One region of the Pseudomonas sp. P2S-1 genome, then DNA from elsewhere that is predicted to be linked to it. Evidence: predicted binding sites of a transcription regulator. Region 1 holds the regulator's gene; each other region holds the start of a gene.

Region 1 (6,589 bases):
GGAACCGCACATCGATACCCAGACCATGCAGATCCACCACACCAAGCACCACCAGACCTACATCAACAACCTCAATGCCGCCGTCGAGGGCACCGAGTGGGCCGAATGGCCGGTAGAGAAGCTGGTGGCAGCGGTCAAGCAACTGCCGCAGAACCTGCAGGCGGCGGTGATCAACCAGGGCGGCGGCCACGCCAACCACACCCTGTTCTGGACCGTCATGTCGCCAACCGGCGGCGGCGTGCCACAAGGTTCGGTGGCCAAGGCCATCGATGAGCAACTGGGTGGCTTCGAGGCCTTCAAGGACGCCTTTACCAAGGCGGCGCTGACCCGTTTCGGCAGCGGCTGGGCCTGGCTGAGCGTGACCCCGGAGAAAAAAGTCGTGGTGGAAAGCAGCGGCAACCAGGACAGCCCGCTGATGAACGGCAATACGCCGATCCTCGGCCTGGACGTCTGGGAGCACGCCTACTACCTGCTGTACCAGAACCGTCGCCCGGAATACATCAACGCGTTCTACAACGTCGTCGACTGGGCTGAAGTCGAGCGGCGCTACCTTGCCGCCGTGGCGTGAGTGACAAGCGAATGCGCTCGGATGTCTTGTCCGTAAGTAGCGTGCGCTTGTTTCGCCTGGCGCTGGGCACCCTGTTGCTGCTGGTGGGCACCGCCTTGCTGGTGGCCCAGGGCATCGCCTGGCTCGACCTGGAACCGCGGATGATGCGGGCGCTGGAGGGCGGGGCGCTGTGTGCCCTCGGTACGGCGCTTGGCGCGGTGCCAGTGCTGGTGATCCGCAGCATGCCGGTGGCGCTGGCCGATACTCTGCTCGGGTTCGGTGCTGGCGTGATGCTGGCGGCCACCGCGTTCTCGTTGATCATCCCGGGGCTGGATGCCGCGCAGGCGGTGGGCTTCGGCAAGTGGGGCGCGGGTGGCCTGGTCAGCTTCGGCTTGCTGTTCGGTGCGTTGTGCCTGTTCCTGGTGGATCGCCAGGTCTCCGGTGCTTCGCCCGAGGCGCTGGTGGCATCCGGAACCCAGCCGGTGATCCCGGCGCGGATCTGGATCTTCGTCATTGCGATCATTGCCCACAACATTCCGGAGGGGATGGCCATTGGTGTGTCTGCCGGCGGCGGCATGCCGGATGCGGACAGCCTGGCGATGGGCATTGCCCTGCAGGACGTGCCGGAAGGCCTGGTGATTGCCCTGGTACTGGCGGGCGCCGGGATGGCGCGCTTCAAGGCGTTCCTGATCGGCGCGGCGTCGGGCCTGGTGGAGCCGGCGGCAGCGCTGGTGTGTGCCTGGCTGGTGAATGTGGCGGAGCTGCTGTTGCCGCTAGGGCTGGCCTTCGCGGCCGGGGCCATGCTGCTGGTGGTGACCCAGGAAATCATTCCCGAGTCCCGGGCCAATGGGCATCATCGATTGGCCAGCCTGGGGTTGTGCGTCGGGTTCTGCCTGATGATGGTGATGGATACCGCGCTGTCGTGATGGCGCGGTACCGCCCTTTTCAAAGGCTGTGAAGATCCTGTGGGAGCTGGCTTGCCAGCGATGAGCATGGGTATCTACACATCTCTCGTTCGGGTTCAGATTTTGGGCTTGCGCTGGATCTGTAGGAGCGTGGCTTGCCCGCGAAGGGCCACGCTCCTACAAATCCGCCGCAAGCCCAGAGATACCTATGCAGCGATGAGGCCGGCAATGACAGCACCGTTGTCAGGTCCGGCCAATCGCTGGCAAGCCAGCTCCCACAGTGTCCGCGTGGTGCTTTGGAATTTTCCTACCTCAGTTTTCCTGGGGTAGGACAAATAAGAGGAAGTCAGCGGCTTGTTCCATCCTATACAAAGGCACAGGATTCCCTGTCTGTAGCGCCAGCGAGTAGGGTGTTGTTGATGGAAGAGAATCTATTCAACCGTCTTGTTGAAAGCACGATCGAGATGGATAGGATTCACAGGGAAGAGCTTGTGTATTCCCGAAAACTCGCGGTCGACCCTGCCCTTGTAGGAGCTGGCTTGTCGGACCGCCGCACCGCTGCGATGGAGCGCGAAGCGGTCCCGAAATCATCCAGCGAGAATCTGCCATGAAAAAGCCCGCCTAATGGCGGGCTTTTTCATTGAAGGGTGGCGACTTCACTCACCCTCATCAAAGCGATTATTGATCAACTCCACCAACGCCTGAATCGCATCATTGTCCTGCTCGCCTTCCGCAAACAGGTGCACCGTCGTCCCTTTGCCCGCAGCCAGCATCATCACCGCCATGATGCTCTTGCCGTCGACCAGCTTGTCCGGCGCGCGTCCAACCTTGACCGCGCAGGGAAACTTGCCCGCCACGCCGACGAACTTGGCAGCCGCACGGGCATGCAGCCCCAGCTTGTTGATGATCTCGATTTCAATGGCGGGCATCGCGGGTGGGATCCTGTGGACTAGAGGTCGCGGTGGCGGACCTGGACGTTCTTCAATATGGGTTGCAGCAACTGGCCCAGGCGTTCGGTCAGGTAGACCGAACGATGGTGACCGCCCGTGCAGCCAATGGCAATGGTGACGTAGGCGCGATTGCTGGCAGCGAAGCGCGGCAACCATTTCAGCAGGTAGGACGAGATGTCCTGGAACATCTCTTCCACATCCGGCTGCGCAGCGAGGTATTCGATGACCGGCGCGTCCAGCCCGGAGTGCTCGCGCAGCTCAGGCTTCCAGTACGGATTCGGCAGGCAGCGCACGTCGAACACCACGTCGGCATCCACCGGCATGCCCCGCTTGAAACCGAAGGACTCCACCAGGAAGGCGGTCCCGGGTTCCGGCTGGTTGAGCAGGCGCAGCTTGATCGAATCACGCAGCTGATACAGGTTCAGGCTGGTGGTGTCGATCTTCAGGTCGGCCAGGTCGGCGATGGGGCCGAGCAGCTCGCTTTCGACCCGGATCGCTTCGCCGAGGGAGCGGTCCTGATTGGTCAGCGGGTGACGCCGGCGGGTCTCGGAAAAACGCTTGAGCAGGGTGTCTTCGTCGGCGTCCAGGTACAGCACGTCGCACTGGATATGCCGGGAGCGGGCCTCTTCGAGCAACTCGGGGAAGCGGCTCAGGTGGCTCGGCAGGTTGCGCGCGTCGATCGAGACCGCCACCCGCGGTTGCAGCAATTCGGTGTTGATCAGCGCGCTTTCCGCCAGTTGCGGAAGCAGACCGGCGGGGAGGTTGTCGATACAGTAGAAACCATTGTCTTCCAGGACATCGAGGGCGGTGCTTTTGCCGGATCCGGAACGGCCGCTGACAATGATCAGGCGCATGCTCAGGTCTCGTTCTGTGCGTCCAGGACAACCTGGTACAGGGCGGCACTGCTGTCGGCAGCCCGCAGCCTGTCGCGAACGTCCTTGCGGTCAAGCATGCTGGCAATCTGGCGCAGCAGCTCCAGGTGCGCATCGGTGGCGGCTTCCGGGACCAGCAGGACGAACAGCAGGTCGACCGGGGCGCCGTCGATGGCGTCGAAATCGATGGGGGCATCCAGGTGCAGCAGGGCGCTGACCGGGCTTGCGCAGCCCTTGAGGCGGCAGTGAGGAATGGCGATGCCGTTGCCGAAACCCGTGGAGCCGAGTTTTTCCCGGGCAATCAGGCTTTCGAACACTTCCTGTTTTTCCAGGCCGGGAACGTCCGTCCCGATCAGGTAGGCGATCTGTTCAAGTACGCGCTTTTTACTGCCGCCCGGCACGTTCACGAGGGAACGGCCGGGGGTCAGGATGGATTCAAGTCGGATCATGGATGAGGGGGATCAGCGGGCCGCTGCGCCTTGCAGCAGGCTTTGCTGTTTTTCCTTGTGTTTTTTCAGTTGGCGGTCGAGCTTGTCGGTCAAGGAGTCGATGGCGGCATACATGTCGGCGTCTTCGGCATTCGCCACCACCTCACCACCGGGGATCTGCAGGGTCGCCTCCACTTTCTGCTGGAGTTTCTCGACCTTCATGATGACCTGGACGTTGGTGATGCGATCGAAATGACCCTCCAGGCGCTTGAGCTTCTGCTCGACGTATTCACGAAGCGGAGGAGTGACTTCTACATGTTGTCCACTGATGTTGACTTGCATACTGCTTCTCCTTTATTGCCGTGCATAAAGAGGCAGGTGTTGCGCCTGCCACTGAATTGCGATGGCACATCTCAGGGAATGTCACATCAATCGCTTGCGTTCACTCGAAGGTGCAATGCCGAGGGACTCGCGGTACTTGGCGACGGTGCGACGTGCTACCTGGATGCCTTGTGCCTCCAGTAAACCAGCGATCTTGCTGTCACTCAATGGCTTTTTCTGATTTTCCGCAGCAACCAGTTTCTTGATGATCGCGCGAATGGCGGTGGAGGAGCATTCCCCCCCTTCGGAAGTGCTGACGTGGCTGGAGAAGAAGTACTTCAGCTCGTAGATTCCGCGAGGTGTGTGCATGTATTTCTGCGTGGTCACCCGGGAAATGGTCGACTCGTGCATGCCCACCGCTTCGGCGATGTCGTGCAGGACCAGCGGCTTCATGGCCTCGTCGCCATGGTCGAGGAAACCGCGCTGGTGCTCGACGATCTGGGTCGCCACCTTCATCAGGGTTTCATTGCGGCTTTGAAGGCTCTTGATGAACCAGCGCGCTTCCTGCAACTGGTTACGCATGAAGGTGTTGTCGGCGCTGGTGTCGGCGCGGCGGACGAAGCCGGCGTACTGCGGATTGACCCGCAGGCGTGGCACGGCTTCCTGGTTCAGCTCGACCAGCCAGCGCTCGTTGTCCTTGCGCACGATCACATCGGGCACCACGTACTCCGGCTCGCTGGATTCGATCTGCGAGCCAGGGCGCGGGTTGAGGCTCTGGACCAGTTCGATGACCTGGCGCAGTTCATCTTCCTTGAGCTTCATACGGCGCATCAGCTGGCTGTAGTCGCGGCTGCCGAGCAGGTCGATGTAGTCGCTGACCAGACGCTGCGCTTCGGTCATCCACGGCGTATTGCCAGGCAACTGGCGCAGTTGCAGCAACAGGCATTCGCCGAGGTTGCGTGCGCCGATGCCCGCGGGCTCGAACTGCTGGATGCGGTGCAGGACGGCTTCGATCTCGTCCAGTTCGATGTCCAGTTCGGGGTCGAAGGACTCGCAGATCTCTTCCAGGGTCTCGTCGAGATAGCCCTGGTTGTTGATGCAGTCGATCAGGGTGACGGCGATCAGCCGGTCGGTGTCCGACATCGGCGCCAGGTTGAGCTGCCAGAGCAGGTGGCTTTGCAGGCTCTCGCCGGCCGAAGTGCGGGTGGTGAAGTCCCACTCGTCGTCATCGTTGCTCGGCAGGCTGCTGGCGCTGGTCTGGTAGATGTCTTCCCAGGCGGTGTCGACTGGCAATTCGTTGGGGATGCGCTCGTTCCATTCGCCTTCCTCGAGGTTTTCCGCCGTCGGCGCGGATTGTTCGAAGCTGCTTTCCTGAGACTCGGCGACGGGCTTGCTCTCGGCGTTGTCGGCCATGGGGTCGCTGTTGTCGAAGTCGTCGCCGTCTTCCTGACGTTCGAGCATCGGATTGGACTCCAGGGCTTCCTGGATTTCCTGCTGCAGGTCCAGCGTGGAAAGCTGGAGCAGACGGATGGCCTGTTGCAACTGCGGGGTCATCGTCAGTTGCTGGCCCATTCTTAGGACGAGCGATGGTTTCATGGCTGGGGCTTTAGACCTTATTCGCCGGCGCGCATGCGCCATCTACTACACGGGCGCTGGGCGCCAATTTTAAGCAAGATATATGCCTGAAATTGTAGCGTTTGCCTAGAGCGCTGTAACAATTAAGCCGGGATAATGGCCTAATGCCAGCGCTCCGTCACTCCGGTATTGCGGCTTACAGGCGGAACTCGTGGCCGAGGTACACCTCTTTCACCAACTGGTTGGCCAGGATGGTTTCCGAGTCGCCTTCGGCGATCAGTTGGCCGTCGTTGACGATGTACGCGGTTTCGCAGATGTCCAGGGTTTCACGGACGTTGTGGTCGGTGATCAGGACGCCGATGCCCTTGGCCTTCAGATGATGGATGATCTGCTTGATGTCGCCGACCGAGATCGGGTCGACACCGGCGAAGGGTTCGTCGAGCAGGATGAACTTGGGCGCGGTGGCCAGGGCGCGGGCGATTTCAACGCGGCGGCGTTCACCACCGGACAGGCTCATGCCGAGGTTGTCGCGGATATGGCTGATGTGGAATTCCTGCAGGAGGCTTTCCAGCTCCTTGCGCCGGCCGTCGCTGTCCAGGTCCTTGCGGGTTTCCAGGATCGCCATGATGTTGTTGGCTACCGACAGCTTGCGGAAGATCGAGGCTTCCTGGGGCAGGTAGCCGATACCGGCACGGGCGCGGCCGTGCATCGGCTGGTTGCTGACATCCAGGTCGTCGATCAGCACGCGGCCCTGGTCCGCCTGGACCAGGCCGACGATCATGTAAAAGCAGGTGGTCTTGCCGGCGCCGTTGGGGCCGAGCAGGCCGACGATCTGCCCGCTGTCGATCGACAGGCTGACATCGCGCACGACTTGCCGGCTCTTGTAGCTCTTGGCCAGGTGCTGGGCTTTGAGGGTCGCCATTACTCGCCCTTCTTCTTCGGCTGGATCACCATGTCGATACGCTGGCGTGGCGTGGTGACGCCCGGTGCG
Region 2 (6,589 bases), 2.6 Mb from region 1:
TCCTGAGACCGCTATCGCTGGCAAGCCAGCTCCCACAGGTATTGCATGCGCCGCGAACCCTGTGGGAGCTGGCTTGCCAGCGATGAGGCCCTCAAGAACACATAAAAACAAAAGCCTTCAAAGGCAAGCAGTCCACTTCCCTCTGCCCACCACAACATTCCAAAAGCATCTGCATCGAGGATCGAGTGATGGAAGAACAGAAAGCCCCGACCCTGGAGGAACTGAAGGGTCTGATCGAAATGACCAACACCCTGAACATGGAGATCTTCTACTGGTGGTGCATCGCCTTGATGATCCTGATCCATGCCGGGTTCCTCTCCTATGAAATCGGCGCCTCGCGCCTGAAGAACGCTCTCGCTGCCGGGGTCAAGAACATCCTCGCCTTCGGCTTCATCGTCCCCACCTTCTTCCTGTTCGGCTGGGCCATCTACAACGCCTTCCCCGACGGCCTGGTGCCGCGCATGGACGCCCTCAGCGCGGCCATGCCGTGGAGCCAGGTCATGGGCCCGAACATCAAGGACAACGCCACCGGCATTTTCTGGGGCGCCTTCGCCCTGTTCGCCGCCACCACCGGTTCGATCCTGTCCGGGGCGATCATCGAGCGGGCGCGGATGAGCGCCTTCATCATCATGACCATCCTCCTCGGCTCGGTACTGTGGCTGTTCGGCGCGGCCTGGGGCTGGCACCCGGAGGGCTGGCTGACGGTCAAGTGGGGCTACCACGACGTCGGCGCCGCAGGCGTGGTGCACATGATCGCCGGCTTCTTCGCCCTGGCCGTGGTGATCAACCTCGGCGCGCGGATCGGCCGCTTCAACCCGGACGGCAGCGCCAACGCCATTGTCGGCCATAGCATGCCGATGAGCGTGGTCGGGCTGATGCTGATCATCGTCGGCTTCTTCGGCTTCCTGGGTGGCTGCATCATCTACAGCTCGGGGGCGCAGTGGATCAATATCTACGGCCAGCCCACCACCCTCTCCGCCTTCGCCTTCAACACCCTGATGGGCTTTGCCGGCGGCCTGATCGGTGCCTACCTGACCAGTCGCGAGCCGTACTGGATGATGTCCGGCGGGCTGGTGGGGATCATCTCCGTGGCCCCGGGCCTGGACCTCTACCACCCCGGCCTGGCCTACCTGATCGGCATGGGCGTGGCCGCCGTGGCGCCGCTGGTCAACAACCTGCTGCTGAAATTCCGCCTCGACGATGCCGTGGGCGCCTTTGCCGTGCACGGGTTTGGCGGCTTTGCCGGGCTGGTGATCAGCGGGGTGTTCCTCTCCGGCTACCCGAACATGAACGGCATGGCCGAGATCAGCTTCATGGGGCAATTGGGCGGCGCGCTGGTCATGGCTTCGCTCGGCTTCATTCCGGGCTACCTGGTGTCCTGGGCGCTGAAAAAGGCCGGCGTGCTGCGGGTGCCGGCGCATGCCGAAGAGCGTGGCCTGGACCTGACCGAGGTACCGGCCCAGGCCTATCCGGAATGGAGCGGGATCTATGGTGAGCCGGTGAAAGCCAAGCCGGTGATGATCGCTGAAAGCAAAGCCACTGTCTGAGGAGAACCGGGATGAGCATCAGTACCTATGAAGGCGCCAGCGCCGTATTCACCTTTGCCGACAAGCCTGCGGTGCTGGGGGTGATCACCGTGGTGGTGATCGCGGCCACGCTGTATGCGCTGGTCACTACGTTCGTGCATGAGAAGCACAGCTATGCGATGCCGGATGAAGAACTACCGAAGCTGAAGTAAAGCTACAAAACGACGCGGACCCTGTGGGAGCGGGTTCACCCGCGATTGCGATAGCGAACCCACCATCGTAATCGCGGGTGAACCCGCTCCCACAGGGTCCGCGTCGATCCCGACAGAGTCAGGCCACCTGCCCATCCCCCACCAGCTTCAACCCGACAATCCCGCCGACAATCATCAGCAAACACACCCCCTTCAACACCCCCAGCGATTCCCCGAGAAACATGCTCCCGTAGATCACCGTCCCCAGCGTCCCGATGCCCACCCACACCGCATAGGCCAGCCCCAGCGGCAGCTCCCTGACCGACAGGCTCAGCAGGTAGATGCTCAAGGCCAGGAACACCCCGCAGTACAGGCTCGGCCATAACCGGGTGAAGCCATCGGTCCTGGGAATGATCGAGGCATACAGCACCTCGCACGCCCCGGCCGCCAGCAGATACGTCCATCCATTCAACCAGCCCACTGCCCTTCTCCTTTCACGACAAATGCAAACGCCGGCACAAGGCGCCGGCGCTGTTTTCCCTCAGGGATCAGTTGGAATACTTGTATCCCACCTCGCCGTGAGCGGAGAGGTCGAGGCCATCCACCTCGGACTCTTCATCCACCCGCAGCCCGCCGCAGAGCGCGCCGGCGATCTTGAAGGCGATCCAGCTGCTGAGCGCCGAGAAGACGATGCTGAACAGGATCGCCCCGCCATTGACCATCAACTGCTCCATCAGCCCGCGCCCTTCGGCGAAGCCCTGGCCACCGATGGCGGTGAGGGCGAACACCGGGGTCAGCAGGCCGCCGAGGATCCCGGCCACGCCATGCACGCCGAAGACGTCGAAAGCATCGTCCAGGCCGATCATAGGCTTGAGCTTGTCCACCGACCAGACGCACACCGGACCGGCGATAAAGCCCAGCAAAATGGCACCCATCGGCCCGACGAAACCGCAGGCCGGGGTGATCGCCACCAGGCCGGCAATCGCCCCGGAAATTGCGCCGAACAGGCTCGGACGCCCACGGTATTGCCATTCGACGATCAGCCAGCCCAGGGCGCCGGCACAGCTGGCAAGCATGGTGTTGACCATCACCAGCATGGCGAAGCCGCTGGCCGCCAGGGCACAACCGCCGCAGAAACCGAGCCAGCCGACCCAGAGCATGCAACCGCCGGTGTAGGTCATGGTCATGTTGTGCGGGGCCAGGGCCTGGGTGCCGAAACCGCGGCGGCGGCCGAGCATCCAGGCACCGACCAGGGCGGCGATGCCGACGTTGAGGTGCACCACGTTGCCGCCGGCGAAGTCCTGCACGCCGAGGTTGAACACCCAGCCGCCACCCCAGCCCATATGGGCCATGGGCAGGTAGTTGAGGGTCAGCCAGAAGGCCATGAAGACCATCACCGCCGAGAACTTCATGCGCTCGGCGAAGGCACCGACGATGATCGCCGGGGTGATCGCGGCGAATAGCAGCATGAACAGGAAGTACAGGTACTCGGGGATGGTCCCGGTGATCGAGTCCTTGCTCACGCCACGCAGGAACAGCTTGTCCAGGCCGCCGATAAAGGACTGCAACGAGCCGCCATCGGTAAAGGTCAGGCTGTAGCCATAGAGGGCGAACAGCACCGCCGCCAGGGACGCGGTGCAGAACACCTGCATGAGGATCGACAACACGTTCTTGCTGCGTGCCATGCCGCCGTAGAACAGGGCAAGCCCGGGCAACATCATCAACAGCACCACCAGCGAACACAGGGCCACGAAGGCGGTGTCGCCGCTGTCGATGGCCGCCGGCGCGTCCTCGGCGAATGCCGCCGTCGCGCCCAACATCAGGGAAAGGCCCAAGGTACCGCGGACCACAGGTGAATACCGGATCATTGCCCACTGCCTCCAATCGATGGGGATGCCGGTGGCCGCATTTGCTGGGCGGGCCGGCATTCATTGTCGCTGCGGCGCACCGCAGCTGTGTGATAGCCAGGGAGGCAACGCAAGCGCCTTGCCAAGTTCGGAAAATCACCGCGAACTTGTCGCAATCGCTTGAAAACATGGGTGTTTGTTGTAGGAAAAAATCAGTAGCAGCGCCCGGCTAGTCAATTCCCCTCAGGAAATTAAATTTCTTTTAGTGCAAAACCAATACAGAACTCACCAGTTTGGTGCTTAGGGCAAAAGCCCTCTGTTCCGGGGGTTTTCCTGTCCGATTCATCAAGATTTCTGGCATACCATCAACTGATAAAGTGATTGCAAACAAGAAGTAGTCGCAGATACTATCCGCGCGCATTTTTCCCTTGTCCTACAAATTCCGTCAGGATTCCTACGCCGATGCGCCGTACCATCGTCTCGCTCTGCCTGCTCCACGCCGTCCCTGCCCTGGCCCTTGCGGCCGAACCGAGCCTCCAGCTGGAAGCCGTGAACATCAACGACAGTGCCGACTACGAGCGTGCCGATGGCCCGGTGCAGGGCTACAAGGCAACCCGTTCCGCCAGCGCGACGCGCACCGACACCGCCCTGCACGAGACGCCGCAATCGGTCAGCGTAGTGCCCAAGGCGGTGCTGGAAGATACCGGCTCGACCTGCCTGCAGGATGCTCTGGACTATGCCGGCGGCGTTGGCCGGGCCAACAACTTCGGCGGCCAGGGCCTGACCACCGTGACTGTGCGCGGCTTCACCACCGGCGAGTACTACCGCAACGGTTTCCCGATGAACCGCGGCTACCCCAATGCCCCGGACGCGGCCAGCGTCGAGCGCCTGGAAGTGATCCGCGGTCCGGCCACCAGCCTGTATGGCCGTGGCGATCCCGGCGGTACCTTCAACGTGGTGACCAAGCAGCCGCTGCCGGAATCGAAAGTCACCGTCGGCAGCCAGTTCGATGACCAGGGCATGCACCGCGGCACCCTCGATGCCAGCGGCCCGCTGAACCAGGACGGCAGCCTGGCGTACCGTTTGAACCTGCTCGGCGAAGGTGGCGAGAGCTTCCGTGACGACGTGGAAAGCGAGCGCTACGAAGTGGCGCCGGTGCTCAGCTGGCAGGTCAACGATGCGACGAAGATCGTGTTCGAAGGCGATTTCATGCGCAACAACCACCCGCTGGACCGCGGCCTGACCCGCTACACCACGCAGAAAGGCAGCGCCTCACGGGACACCAATATCTGGGAGAAAGGCAGCGACAACCTGCTGCACAACGACAACGACATGGCCCAGGTGCGCTTCGAGCATATGCTCAATGACAACTGGACCCTGGGCGGTGGTTTCCAGTACCTCGACGGCTCGCTGGACGGCAATGCGGTGGAGGCCAACGGCGCCCCGGCGGACGGTCGTACCCTGCAGCGCAACTTCAACTGGCGCCGGCTGGAATGGACCGACCGTGACTATCAGTTGAACCTCACCGGCCACTTCGATACCGGTGCCTTCAGCCACACGCTGCTGACCGGCGTGGAATACGAAGACTACGACTACAACTCGATCATCATGCGTTCTTCGGCCGCCAACGGCACCTACCCGATCGACATCTACAACCCGGTCCTCGGCCAGCCACGTCCCGCCCTGACCCGCACCACCACCCATGACCAGGAAAACCTCAAGACCTGGGCCTTCTTCATCCAGGACCAGGTGGCCTTGACGGAGCGCCTCAAGGCCTTGGCCGGCTTGCGCGTGGAGCGCTTCGAGCACGAGTACGACAACCTGCTGCCGGGCAGCACCGACTGGGACGCGTCGCACAATGCGGTAACCCCGCGCTTCGGCCTGCTCTATGACCTGACCGACACCGTGGCCGTCTACGCCAACACCGCCCGCTCCTTCAAGCCCAACAGCGGTGCCAGCCGTGACGGTGCCGGTTTCGAGCCGGAAAAAGGCAAATCCTATGAGCTGGGCGTGAAGTGGGAAGCGCTGGAGCGTCAGCTGGCGGTGGACGCGGCGATCTACCACATCGTCAAGGAAAACGTCCTGACCCGCGACCCGGTGGACCCGAACTACAGCATCGCCGCTGGCGAGGTGCGCAGTCGCGGCCTGGATATCAACGTTGCCGGCAACATCACCCCTGAGTGGCGAGTAATCGGTGGCTATGCCTATGTCGACGCCGAAGTGACCAAGGATAACCGCCTGCCCACCGGCACGCGCCTGGCCAACATCCCGCGCAACAGCTTCAGCCTGCTCAACACCTATGAATTCCAGGATGGCTTCGCCAAGGGCCTGGGGCTGGGTGTCGGGGTGAAATACGTCGATGACCGCAACGGCCAGACCGAAGCGGTGACCTACACCATGGAGCGCTACAGCGTCGTCGACCTGCTGAGCTTCTACAAGGTCAACGAGCACGTGCGGCTGAATCTGGACGTGAAGAACGTATTCAACAAGGGGTATGACGAAGGGGCGTTCAACACCTATGCCTATCCGGGCGCGCCGCGCACGGTGCAGGCCGGGGTGGCGTACACCTTCTGACGCTGAACTGAAGCTTGACACCTAACCCTGTGGGAGCTGGCTTGCCAGCGATAGCTATGGTGAATTCACCTCAGTAATCGCTGGCAAGCCAGCTCCCACAGGGTCATGCAGTGTTCTTGAGAGCTGCGGTATCATCCGCTACCGCACTACCGCTCAAGGACCGACATGCAGATCCTCTTCTACGAGACCGACAAGCCCTACGGCTGCTTCTCGAATTTCTCCCGCCATGCGATCACCCTCGACGGCAGCGTCTGGCCGACCTCGGAACACTACTTCCAGGCCTGCAAGTTCACCGAGCAGGTGGATATCGATGCCGTGCGTGAAGCGAAGACGCCCTTCCTCGCCGCACAGATGGGCCGCGAGCGGCATCGCTCGTTCCGCAGCGACTGGGACCAGGTGCGCGACCAGGTGATGCTCGACGCCCTGCGGGCCAAGTTCAGCCAGCATGCCG
Region 3 (6,589 bases), 760 kb from region 1:
TGATCACGTCCGGCTGCTGGCGGGCCAGGCGGCTCATGACGCCATCGGCACTGTCGAAGCTCTGGGTGTTCATGCCTTCCTGTTGCAAGGCTTTTTCCAGGACCCAGCGGATGGAGCGGTCGTCATCGACGATCCAGACAGTTTCACTACGGCTCATGAGGAAGCGGCTCCTTGTTCCAGTGGCAGGAAGATCGAGAAGGTGGTGTGGCCCGGATGGCTGTCACATTCGATCAGGCCCTGGTGCTGGCTGATGATGTTCTGGGTGATGGCCAGGCCCAGCCCGGTACCGTCCGGGCGGCCGCTGACCATGGGATAGAAGAGGGTGTCCTGCAGTTCCGCAGGAATGCCGGGGCCGTTGTCGATGATCTCGACCTTGGCCACCAGGCGATGGCGCACATGGCCGATGGTGAACTGGCGCATGGCCCGGCTGCGCAGGGTGATACGCCCCAGGCGCAGTTCATTCTGCGCGCTGATGGCCTGCATGGCGTTGCGCACGATGTTGAGTACGGCCTGGATCATCTGTTCGCGGTCGATCAGCACGTCCGGCAGGCTCGGGTCGTAGTCGCGCACCAACGTGATGCCGCCCTGGGTTTCCGCCTCGACCAGGCTGCAGACCCGCTCGAGCACTTCGTGGACGTTGGTCAGGGCCAGCAGCGGCAGCTTGTTCGAGCCAAGCATGCGATCGACCAGGTTACGCAGGCGGTCGGCCTCTTCGATGATGACGTTGGTGTAGTCCTTGAGCCCCTCGTCGGGCAGCTCGCGGGCCAGCAACTGGGCGGCACCGCGAATCCCGCCCAGCGGGTTCTTGATCTCGTGGGCCATGCCGCGCACCAGCATCTTGGTGGTTTCCTGCTTGGACAGCTGGGCCTCTTCCTTGGTGATGCGAAGCAGGCGGTCGCGGGGATGCACTTCGAGCAGCAACAGGGTGCGGCCGTTGCTGAGGATCGGCGTGACGGCGTAGTCGACGGTCAGGCTTTGCCCGGTCAGCGAGGTGAGCTGGGCCTCGCGCTTGGTAAAGGGGTGGGCGTGCTCCACCGCCTGGCGCAGGGAGTTCAGGGCCTCGCTGGACTCGGTGAAGAGTTCGCTGATGAATTGCCCATGGCTGCGCTGGCCGCTGATGGCCAGGAGCATCTCCGCCGCCGGGTTCATGTACTCAAGGCGCAATTCGGCGTTGAGCAGGATGGTGGCGGTGGTCAGGTTGTCCAGTAGTAGTCGGTGCAGTGCATCGCTGATGGTCATGTGGCGTCTTTGACCTCTTTTGGCACATGTCGGACCCGGCAACGGCCAGGGGCGCGAACGCTGGTCATTCGCTGATCCGAGGAAAATGCAAAAAGCAAACCAAGGCTCCGAAAAGAAGCGGAATCTCCGGGGAAACCCCTGAATCTGCCCGAAAAAGGCCTACAAAGTCCGGAATTGCAAGAATTTGTGACCCAAAATGGGCTGGATTATTCCCCGGAATGCCAGTTTACGCACCAAGATGAAGCATAGAGTGAAAGATGCTGCTTGCCTGCCACGGACGTGACTGGGTGTGGATCAACGTGCAGGCAACGCCTGCTCTTCTTCCACCGCGATCACGGAAAGAGGAAGGCCCGGGCTCCCTGCATAAAACACGATCAGCTCGGCGCCGCGGCTGCCGCTGTGGCCGCGATGGACGATGCCGGTCAGCTCCGCCAGGGCCTCGCCGGCCCGCAGGTGTTTCTCGCGGCCGTCGCGGGTTTCGACGCGCAGGTCGCCAGCGAGCAGATAGCCGGCATTGGGGGCGGGATGATGATGCCAGTCGAGCGAGGTATCGGGTGCGATACGGATCTTCAACAGGCTGAGTTCGGGACTGCCGGTGGGGTAGTCGGGGTAGGGCGAGCCGTCCCAGGCCGTGCTGGTGCGCAACAGCACCTGTGCATCGACGGGCTGGGTGGCGGGAGTGCTGGAGCAAGCGCTGATCAGCGCCAGCGAACCGAGAAGAAAGAGACGTGTGAGCATGACGTGGCCTCGCTGAGTGGGGAGCGGACCAGCATGGGGCAGGGGGAAATCCCGGACTATCAGCCCTGGAGCTGAAGCCTGTACGAAAAAGGCCTCCCGAAGGAGGCCTTTTCCATGTTGAGCCGCAAGCTTCAAGCTGCAAGTCATAAGAGAAAAGCAGGAACAGCGTGGTCTGCTTTTCTTGTGGCTTGAAGCTTATAGCTTGCAGCTCCCCAGCGGAGAATTAGCAGCTGTAGTACAGCTCGTATTCCAGTGGGTGTACGAAGGTGCGGACCTTGATTTCTTCTTCGGATTTCAGCGCGATGTAGGCATCGATGAAGTCGTCGGAGAACACGCCGCCCTTGGTCAGGAACGCACGGCCTTTGTCCAGTTCTTCCAGGGCCTCTTTCAGGCTGCCGCAGACTTGCGGGATTTCCTTGGCTTCTTCTGGTGGCAGGTCGTACAGGTTCTTGTCCGCTGCGTCGCCTGGGTGGATCTTGTTCTGGATACCGTCCAGGCCGGCCATCAGCAGGGCAGCGAAGGCCAGGTACGGGTTGGCAGCCGGATCCGGGAAGCGGGCTTCGATACGGCGGGCTTTCGGGCTGCCGACGTAAGGAATGCGGATCGAGGCGGAACGGTTGCGCGCCGAGTAGGCCAGCATGACCGGAGCTTCGAAGCCTGGGACCAGACGCTTGTAGGAGTTGGTCGACGGGTTGGTGAAGCCGTTCAGGGCCTTACCGTGCTTGATGATGCCGCCGATGAAGTACAGGGCGGTGTCGGACAGGCCGGCATAGCCTTCGCCGGAGAAGGTGTTCTTGCCTTCTTTCCAGATCGACATGTGCACGTGCATGCCCGAGCCGTTGTCGCCGTACAGAGGCTTCGGCATGAAGGTCGCGGTGCGGCCGTAGGCATCGGCAACGTTGTGCACGACGTATTTCAGGGTCTGAACTTCGTCAGCCTTCTTCACCAGGGTGTTGAACTTGACGCCGATTTCGTTCTGGCCGGCAGTCGCCACTTCGTGGTGGTGAACTTCGACGGTCTGACCCATCTCTTCCAGTGCGTTGCACATGGCGGTACGGATTTCGTGGTCGTGGTCGAACGGCGGAACCGGGAAGTAGCCGCCCTTGACGCCTGGACGGTGGCCTTTGTTGCCGCCTTCGACGTCCTGGTCGGACATCCAGGAGCCTTGCTCGGAGAAGATCTTGAACATCGAGCCGGAGATGTCGGACTTGAACTTCACTTCGTCGAAGATGAAGAACTCTGGCTCCGGACCGGCGAAGACGGTGTCACCGATGGCGGTGCTCTTCAGGTACTCTTCGGCGCGCTTGGCGATCGCACGTGGGTCGCGATCGTAGCCTTGCATGCTGGAAGGCTCGATGATGTCGCAGACCAGGATCAGGGTCGGCTCTTCGGTGAACGGGTCCAGGACGGCGGTGTCGTCGACCGGCATCAGGATCATGTCGGAGGCTTCGATGCCTTTCCAGCCAGCGATGGAGGAACCGTCGAACATCTTGCCGACTTCGAAGAAGTCGTCTTCCAGCGCGTCACGGGCTGGCATGGTGACGTGGTGCTGAGTGCCGCGGGTGTCAGTGAAGCGCAGATCAATCCATTTAACGTCATGATCTTTGATGAGTTGAACCGACTTCGACATGGTGTCCTCCGGGTGGGGTAGAGCTTGCCTGTGCAGCCCTTGAATTTGGGTGATGCCGGGCCGGAATACTCGACCAAGGCAACCTGCCTCACAAGGGAGCAAATTGCATGCCAGTGCCCGAAAACGGGATTTATGCCCCGTTTTCTCGCGTTTCAGCCTTTTCTGTAGGAAATGTCGATTTTTTCTGCGCTCTTTGAGTGCGCAAGATCGCCTAAATGCACCAACTTGATGCACGAGAAAGCATTCGGACAAAAGTTGGTCAAACCTTGAGCAATTTCCGCTATAATCCGCGCCCCCCTTTTTCGGCTGGCCGCTCGCGCGCTGTTTTCCATGAAACTGATCGTCAAAGTCTTTCCAGAAATCACCATCAAGGGCCGCCCGGTCCGCAAGCGGTTCATCCGTCAGCTCGGCCGCAACATCCGCGCCGTGCTGCGTGAGCTCGACCCCGAGGTCAAGGTCGATGGCGTCTGGGACAACCTCGAAGTGGTCACCCGCATCGAGGACGAGAAAGTATTGCGCGAGATGACCGAGCGCCTGACCTGCATGCCGGGGATCGCGCACTTCCTGCAGGTCGACGAATACCCGCTGGGTGATTTCGACGATATCGTCGCCAAGTGCAAGACCCACTTCGGCCACCTGCTGGCCGGCAAGCGCTTCGCCGTGCGCTGCAAGCGCGGCGGCCACCACGACTTCACCTCGATGGACGTCGACCGCTACGTCGGCAGCCAGCTGCGCCAGCAGTGCGGCGCCGCCGGCATCGACCTGCGCAACCCGGAAGTGGAAGTGCGTATCGAAGTGCGCGACAAGCGCCTCTACGTGATCCACAACCAGCACAAGGGCATCGGCGGCTACCCGCTGGGCGCGCTGGAGCAGACCCTGGTACTGATGTCCGGCGGTTTCGACTCCACCGTCGCCGCCTTCCAGATGATGCGTCGCGGCCTGATGACCCACTTCTGCTTCTTCAACCTTGGCGGCCGTGCCCACGAGCTGGGCGTGATGGAAGTCGCCCACTACCTGTGGAAGAAGTACGGCAGCAGCCAGCGCGTGCTGTTCGTCAGCGTGCCATTCGAGGAAGTGGTCGGCGAGATCCTCGGCAAGGTCGACAACAGTTATATGGGCGTGACCCTCAAGCGCATGATGCTGCGCGCCGCGACCCGGGTTGCCGACCGTCTGGAAATCGATGCGCTGGTTACCGGCGAGGCCATTTCCCAGGTCTCCAGCCAGACCCTGCCGAACCTTGCGGTGATCGACTCGGCCACCGAGAAACTGGTACTGCGTCCGCTGCTGGCCAGCCACAAGCAGGACATCATCGACCAGGCCAACGAAATCGGCACCGCCGAGTTCGCCAAGCACATGCCTGAATATTGCGGCGTGATCTCGGTGAACCCGACCACCTGCGCCAAGCGCCACCGCGTCGACCACGAAGAAAAGCAGTTCGACATGGAAGTGCTGGACCGCGCCCTGGAGCGCGCCCGCTATATTTCCATCGACCACGTGATCGACGAACTGGGCCAGGACATCCAGGTCGAAGAACTGGCCGAGGCCCTGCCGGGCCAGATCGTCATCGACATCCGTCACCCGGATGCCCAGGAAGACGAACCTCTGCTGCTCGACGGCATCGAAGTCCAGGCCGTGCCGTTCTATGCACTGAACAGCCGCTTCAAGCACCTGGATGGCAATCGTCAGTATTTGCTCTATTGCGATAAAGGTGTCATGAGCCGCCTGCATGCTCATCACCTGCTCAGTGAGGGACACGCCAATGTGCGCGTTTATCGCCCCGCCTAGGAAGCACGATGGCGATCGTTCCCGCCATCGTCCTCCCGACCGGATTTCCTGCTCCGTTTACTGAAACCCGCTGCCCTGGCGGCGGCACCGAATACCTGAGATCGAGATACACACAGTGATTGAGAATCTGCGCAACATCGCCATCATCGCCCACGTTGACCATGGTAAAACCACCCTGGTCGACAAACTCCTGCGCCAGTCCGGCACCCTGGAGCGTAACGAGCTCAACGACGAGCGCGTCATGGACTCCAACGACCAGGAAAAAGAGCGCGGTATTACCATTCTGGCGAAAAACACCGCCATTAACTGGAATGGCTACCACATCAACATCGTCGACACCCCCGGCCACGCCGACTTCGGTGGCGAAGTAGAGCGCGTAATGTCGATGGTCGACTCCGTGCTGCTGCTGGTCGACGCTCAAGACGGCCCTATGCCGCAAACCCGTTTCGTGACCAAGAAGGCCTTCGAAGCCGGTCTGAAGCCGATCGTCGTGATCAACAAGGTCGACCGTCCGGGCGCGCGTCCTGACTGGGTTCTGGACCAGATCTTCGACCTGTTCGACAACCTCGGTGCCACCGACGAACAGCTGGACTTCAAAGTCGTCTACGCCTCGGCCCTGAACGGCATCGCCGGTCTGGACCACACCGAAATGGCCGAAGACATGACCCCGCTGTACCAGTCGATCATCGACAACGTACCTGCGCCGGCTGTCGACCGTGACGGTCCGTTCCAGATGCAGATCTCCGCTCTGGACTACAACAGCTTCCTCGGTGTTATCGGCGTTGGCCGTATCGCCCGTGGCCGCGTCAAGCCGAACACCCCGGTCGTCGCCATCGACACCGACGGCAAGCGCCGCAACGGTCGTATCCTGAAGCTGATGGGTCACCACGGCCTGCACCGCATCGACGTCGAAGAAGCCCAGGCTGGCGACATCGTCTGCATCAGCGGTTTCGACGAGCTGTTCATCTCCGACACCCTGTGCTCCCCGGACGCAGTGGAAGCGATGAAGCCGCTGACCGTCGACGAGCCGACCGTTTCCATGACCTTCCAGGTGAACGACTCGCCGTTCTGCGGTAAAGAAGGCAAGTTCGTGACCTCCCGTAACATCAAGGAGCGTCTGGACAAGGAACTGCTGTACAACGTTGCACTGCGCGTTGAAGAAGGCGACTCGGCTGACAAGTTCAAGGTTTCCGGCCG

Evidence for each region. The regulator sigma-54, encoded in region 1, starts transcription at its own class of promoters, with help from an activator protein. The targets are predictions, from matches to a motif close to ANTGGCATNNANNTTGCTNT.
Region 2: a site for sigma-54 is predicted at 3,692-3,711, ahead of AC2CQI_RS07720 (ammonium transporter). Genes of this name have one in related genera too.
Region 3: a site for sigma-54 is predicted at 3,703-3,722, ahead of glnA (type I glutamate--ammonia ligase). Genes of this name have one in related genera too.

The regions. Positions count from the first base shown of each region.
Region 1 is NZ_CM170068.1:5,701,096-5,707,684, forward strand. It holds gene AC2CQI_RS25590 (superoxide dismutase) at 1-568, shown strand, start outside; gene AC2CQI_RS25595 (ZIP family metal transporter) at 580-1,473, shown strand; gene AC2CQI_RS25600 (hypothetical protein) at 1,872-2,063, shown strand; gene AC2CQI_RS25605 (HPr family phosphocarrier protein) at 2,109-2,381, opposite strand; gene rapZ (RNase adapter RapZ) at 2,402-3,256, opposite strand; gene ptsN (PTS IIA-like nitrogen regulatory protein PtsN) at 3,259-3,723, opposite strand; gene hpf (ribosome hibernation-promoting factor, HPF/YfiA family) at 3,736-4,044, opposite strand; gene AC2CQI_RS25625 (RNA polymerase factor sigma-54) at 4,126-5,619, opposite strand; gene lptB (LPS export ABC transporter ATP-binding protein) at 5,795-6,520, opposite strand; gene lptA (lipopolysaccharide transport periplasmic protein LptA) at 6,520-6,589, opposite strand, start outside.
Region 2 is NZ_CM170068.1:1,740,693-1,747,281, forward strand. It holds gene AC2CQI_RS07705 (ammonium transporter) at 189-1,547, shown strand; gene AC2CQI_RS07710 (hypothetical protein) at 1,559-1,738, shown strand; gene AC2CQI_RS07715 (DMT family transporter) at 1,857-2,198, opposite strand; gene AC2CQI_RS07720 (ammonium transporter) at 2,266-3,585, opposite strand; gene AC2CQI_RS07725 (TonB-dependent siderophore receptor) at 4,027-6,138, shown strand; gene ybiA (riboflavin biosynthesis intermediates N-glycosidase) at 6,304-6,589, shown strand, end outside.
Region 3 is NZ_CM170068.1:4,936,487-4,943,075, forward strand. It holds gene ntrC (nitrogen regulation protein NR(I)) at 1-157, opposite strand, end outside; gene glnL (nitrogen regulation protein NR(II)) at 154-1,239, opposite strand; gene AC2CQI_RS22175 (cupin domain-containing protein) at 1,534-1,977, opposite strand; gene glnA (type I glutamate--ammonia ligase) at 2,201-3,607, opposite strand; gene thiI (tRNA uracil 4-sulfurtransferase ThiI) at 3,938-5,392, shown strand; gene typA (translational GTPase TypA) at 5,508-6,589, shown strand, end outside.